2 regions of the Cellulosimicrobium sp. NPDC030954 genome follow, and region 1 is predicted to be linked to the other one. Evidence: riboswitches for the same ligand, from Rfam matches in the RefSeq annotation. Region 1 holds a riboswitch; the other holds the start of a gene.
The links. Region 1 has a riboswitch for FMN ahead of ribD (bifunctional diaminohydroxyphosphoribosylaminopyrimidine deaminase/5-amino-6-(5-phosphoribosylamino)uracil reductase RibD). Riboswitches for the same ligand answer to the same signal wherever they lie in the genome.
Positions count from the first base shown of each region.

Region 2: it holds a riboswitch for FMN, as region 1 does, so the genes downstream of both, pnuC (nicotinamide riboside transporter PnuC) here and ribD (bifunctional diaminohydroxyphosphoribosylaminopyrimidine deaminase/5-amino-6-(5-phosphoribosylamino)uracil reductase RibD) in region 1, are expected to answer to the same signal.

Region 1 covers NZ_JBVIFN010000004.1:143,480-145,922, reverse strand. The annotation lists gene ribD (bifunctional diaminohydroxyphosphoribosylaminopyrimidine deaminase/5-amino-6-(5-phosphoribosylamino)uracil reductase RibD) at 1-843, opposite strand, end outside; FMN riboswitch at 1,002-1,125, opposite strand; gene rpe (ribulose-phosphate 3-epimerase) at 1,343-2,011, opposite strand; gene ACZ402_RS10440 (GNAT family N-acetyltransferase) at 2,064-2,443, shown strand, end outside.
Region 2 covers NZ_JBVIFN010000005.1:324,226-326,668, reverse strand. The annotation lists gene ACZ402_RS12925 (TetR/AcrR family transcriptional regulator) at 1-350, shown strand, start outside; FMN riboswitch at 513-636, shown strand; gene pnuC (nicotinamide riboside transporter PnuC) at 789-1,484, shown strand; gene ACZ402_RS12915 (hypothetical protein) at 1,516-2,187, opposite strand; gene ACZ402_RS12910 (VOC family protein) at 2,197-2,443, opposite strand, start outside.

The DNA of each region.
Region 1 (2,443 bases):
GTCGCGCGTCAGCAGGTGCAGCAGCTCGCCGCCCTCCCCGCGCACGCGCGCCGTCGGCGGGATCCCCCGCAGCCCGACGACGACCCGCAGGGGCTGGTGCGCCGCGAGGCTCTCGGCGCTCGCGGCGTGCGTGCGCACCCGTGCGGTGAGCGCCGGGTCGTCCGTGAGGAGCGTGCCCGTGCCGACGAGGATCGCGTCGACCTCGGCGCGCACGCGGTGCGCGTGCTCGCGGGCGGCCGGCCCGGTGATCCAGCGGCTCGTGCCGTCCTCGGCCGCGACGTACCCGTCGAGCGTCGTCGCCGTCTTGAGCGTCACGTACGGGGCCCCGCGCCGCACGGACGTCAGCCACACCCGGAGAAGCTCCTCGCCCTCGGCGGAGCGCAGGCCGCGCACGACGCGCACCCCGGCCGCGCGCAGGCGGTGCGCACCACCCGTCGCCACGGGGTTCGGGTCGTCGACGGCGTGCACGACCTCCGCGACTCCCGCAGCGACGAGCGCGTCCGCGCACGGCCCCGTGCGGCCGGTGTGGGCGCACGGCTCGAGCGTCACGACGGCGGTCGCGCCGGTGACGTCGACGCCGCGCGCCCGCGCGTCCGCGAGGGCGGCGGCCTCGGCGTGCGGCGTCCCCGCACCCTGGTGGTAACCCTCGGCGAGGACAGGCCGTGGGTGCGGGTCCAGCGAGCCGGGCGCGGCGCCGTCGGGCAGGGCACGGCCGTGCGGGGCGGGCCCCAGCAGGACGCAGCCGACCCGGGGGTTGGGTCCGTGCGCGGGTCCGTGTCCCGCGAGCTCGAGCGCGCGCGTCATCGCGGCGTCGATCGTCAGGGTCCTGGGGTGCTCGCCCATCGTCCTCCTCCCGGCACGCGTGCTCCGGGGTGAGGGGGGCGGCGGGGTCAGGCCTGGACCGGCCCGACGGCGTCGCTCACCACGGCGAGGCCGTCGCCGTCACGGACGGGTGCTCCGACGGGTCGCCGGAGCACCACGCTTTGGGCGTGGCCGCGCCGCACGTGCTTCCTCCCATCCGGACTGTCACCGTCGGTCCTGGAGTTCCACCAGGTCAACCGCGCGTGGGCGCGGGTCGCGGACTGTCACCGCCGGCTCGGAATTGCACCGACCCCGGAGCACGTTCGTGCGTACTGCTGCTTCCAACCGAGCATGCTACTCGCGCATTCCCCGGGGCCGGCCCGTCCGCCTGCCGAGCGGACGTGAACCCGGCAACCCCCTCCCCTCCGTGCTTGGTGGTGAGGGATCTCGGTGGGGTGGGGTGGTGATGGCTGCTTGGCACACTATTTCTATCCGAACGAGAAGGGGGAGCCCGGGCTCGTGCGGGCTCCCCCTCCGTTCGTCAGTGGGCGTGCGCCGACGCCTCCGCCAGCTCGCGCAGCGCCTGGATCTCTCCCGGCACGCTCTCCGCCCCGTACACGGCCGACCCGGCGACGAAGACGTTCGCCCCCGCGTCGGCCGCCCGCTCGATGGTCGAGCGCGACACTCCCCCGTCGACCTGGATCCACACGTCCAGCCCCGACTCGCTCACGGCCTCGCGGGCCCGCCGGATCTTCGGGAGCGTCCCGTCGATGAACGACTGCCCGCCGAAGCCCGGCTCGACCGTCATGACGAGGATCATGTCGACCTCCGCCAGGAGGTCCAGGAAGGGCTCCACGGGCGTCGCAGGGCGCAGCGCGAGGCCTGCACGGGACCCGAGGCGCCGGAGCTCGCGTGCGAGCCGCACAGGGGCGGCAGCGGCCTCGGCGTGGAACGTGACGGACGCGGCCCCGGCCTCCGCGTACGCCGGCGCCCAGCGGTCCGGGTCCTCGATCATGAGGTGCGCGTCGATCGGGACCGGCGACACCTGCGCCAGGCGCTCGAACACCGGCAGCCCGAGCGTGAGGTTCGGCACGAAGTGGTTGTCCATGACGTCGACGTGCGCGTAGTCCGCCGTCGAGATGGCGTTCAGGTCACGCTCGAGGTTCGCGAAGTCGGCGGACAGGATGCTCGGTGCGATGAGGGCTGCCATGGCTCCAGCCTAGGGTGCCTCCGTCCGCCCCCGACGCCCGTAGGCTCGTCCCGTGAGCAGCCTCCCCTCCCCCGGGACCCGACGCCCACCTGCGCCGACAGGGCCGGCACGGGTCCCCGCGGACGTCCGGGTGCGCGCCGCCACGCGGGCCGACCTCGGCCGCGTCGCCGCGATCGCCGCGCCCTTCGTCCGCGACACGTGCGTGACGTTCGAGGAGGAGGTCTGGGACGTCCCCGCGTGGGAGCGCAAGCTCGACGACGTCACCGCCCGCGGCCTGCCGTTCCTCGTCGCGGAGGTCTCCGGGCGGCCCCGGGCCGACGGCACAAACGACCCGGTGGTCGCCGGCTACGCCTACGCGTCCGCGTGGCGCCCGAAGCCCGCGTACCGGCACACCGCCGAGGACACGATCTACCTCGACCCCGACCACGCCGG
Region 2 (2,443 bases), on a different contig from region 1:
CGTTCACCGCGTACCTGCGCGACGCGCTCCCGCCCGACGAGCGCCGCTCCACCGCGTCCATCGCGTTCGCCGCGTCGGTCGTCGCCGTGCACAACGCGCTCCTGCGCCGGTGGCTGCGCTCCCCCGACCAGGACCTGCGCCCCCAGCTCGAGGAGGCGTTCGCGGACCTGCGCCGCGCCGCCGTCGGCCGGTACGCGGCACCCGACGACGCCGCACCGACCGACGGGCGCGGCCCCGGGGACGGCACGCCCTCCGGGCGACGCGTCGTCGTCACGGTGGTCGACGCCGGGACGGACGCGCAGGGCGTCGCGGACGACGTCGCCCGCGCCGTCCGCGACGCCCTCACCTGACCGGTGCTGGCCCCGAGATAGCGACGTCCCGCCGAGATAGCGACGCACGACCTCCTGGGACCGCGGATCGCCGCCGGGCGTCGCTATCTCGCGAGAGGTGCGCACGCACGGTGGCGGGGAATGCGCCGGTAGCATCGGCGGTTGCAGAACGCAGTACGCACGAACGTGCTCCGGGGTCGGTGCAATTCCGAGCCGGCGGTGACAGTCCGCGACCCGCGCCCACGCGCGGTTGACCTGGTGGAACTCCAGGACCGACGGTGACAGTCCGGATGGGAGGAAGCACGTGCGGCGCGGCCGTCCTCGGCCGGGCTCTCACGAGCCCGCGCGACGGGGCGCGGCCTCGCCGTGGTGAGCGACGCCGTCGGGCCGCCCTGGGCGCCCGGCCCGCCGCCCGCCCTCACCCCGGAGCCACCGTGCCCGGGAGGACGAGGACATCCGATGGACCTGATCCACGCGCTGTTCGACGCGCAGCTGACGATCGGCGACCAGCACCTGCTGTGGCGCGAGATCGTGGGCAACGGGTTCGGCCTGGCGTCGGCGCTGGGCGGCATGCGGCGCAAGGTGTGGGCGTGGCCGGTGGGCATCGTCGGCAACCTGCTGCTGCTCACGGTGTTCCTCGGCGCGGTGTTCGCGACCCCCAACCCCGTGAACCTGCTCGGCCAGGCCGGGCGGCAGGTCATGTTCGTCGTCGTGTCGGTGTACGGGTGGGTGCAGTGGCGCCGGACCCAGGCCCGGCTCGGCGAGACCGACGCGGACAGCCACGGCGTCGCCGTCGTGCCGCGCTGGGCGTCGTGGCGTCAGCGCGCGTTCCTCGTCGTCGCGCTCGTCGGCGGGACGGCGCTGCTCACGCCCCTGTTCCGGGCGCTCGAGTCGTACGAGCCCGTCTGGGCCGACGCGTGGATCTTCATGGGCTCGCTGCTCGCGACGTACGGCATGGCCAAGGGCTGGGTCGAGTTCTGGCTGATCTGGGTCGCGGTGGACGTCGTGGGCGTGCCGCTGCTGATCTCGGCCGGGTTCTACGCGTCCGCGTTCATGTACGTGTTCTACGGCGCGTTCACGCTCGTCGGGTTCTTCGTGTGGTGGCGCGTCAACCGGCGCGCGACGGCTGAGGCGGCGGCGGGCGCGCCCGCCTGACCTGGGTGCCTGCGGCCGGGGCAGCCGCGGGTCAGTCCTCGAACAGCATCCGGTCCGACGGCGCGGTGCGGCTCGCGCGCAGCGCCGGGTCCGTGCACAGCGCCTCGACGAGCTCCTCGCTCCCGCCCACGTAGGTCGCGGCGGCGTCGATCTCGGTCCCGACGAACCACGACCTGTCCTCGGGCCACCACAGGTTGGGCGGCTGCTCGTGGTCGCGGAAGACGCCGACGTCGGCGAGGGTCCCCGTCCACAGGTGGTACTCGCGGTGCGGGAGCAGGAGCATCGGCGCGGCCGGGCGCTCGACGAGCGTCGGCGCGAGCTGCTCCCACGCCTCGGCGACCGCGCGCTCGATCTCCGCTGCGGTCGGCCGCGGCTCGTCCTCGGGCCACCCGACCAGCGGCGCTGCGCCCGAGCTCGCGCGCGGGTCCGTGCCGTGGTCGTAGAGGAACGCGTGGCCCGTCCACAGCGCGAGGTGCACGGGCTGGTCCCCGGTGAAGGCCGCGAGCGCCGCGGCCAGGGCGTCGGTCCGCGTCGCGAGCGTGTCGTCGTCGTCCCAGCCCGGGTGCGGGACGCACGCGTACGCCGCGTAGCCGCGCGGGACCGTGCCGTCGACGCGCGGGCCGAACTCCCCGAGGCGCGGTGCGATCCACGCGCCCAGGGAGGCGTCGTCGTCCCAGGTCACCCGGCCGGCCGTCGTCGTCACGCGGGAACCCTACGACGGGAGCGCGCCGCTGAGCCCGACCTCGTTGCCGTCCGGGTCGCGGAACACGGTCTTCACGACCCCGCCGTCGTACGTCTCGCGGCGGTCCGGCTCGATCCCCCGCTCCGAGGCCGCGGCGAGGAACGCGTCGACGTCGTCGCGGAACACGGTGACGACACCGTGGCCGGCGTGCTCGGGCACCTGCTCGACGACGAGCCACCGGTGCTCGGCGAGCTCCCAGACGGACTCGGTGGGCGTC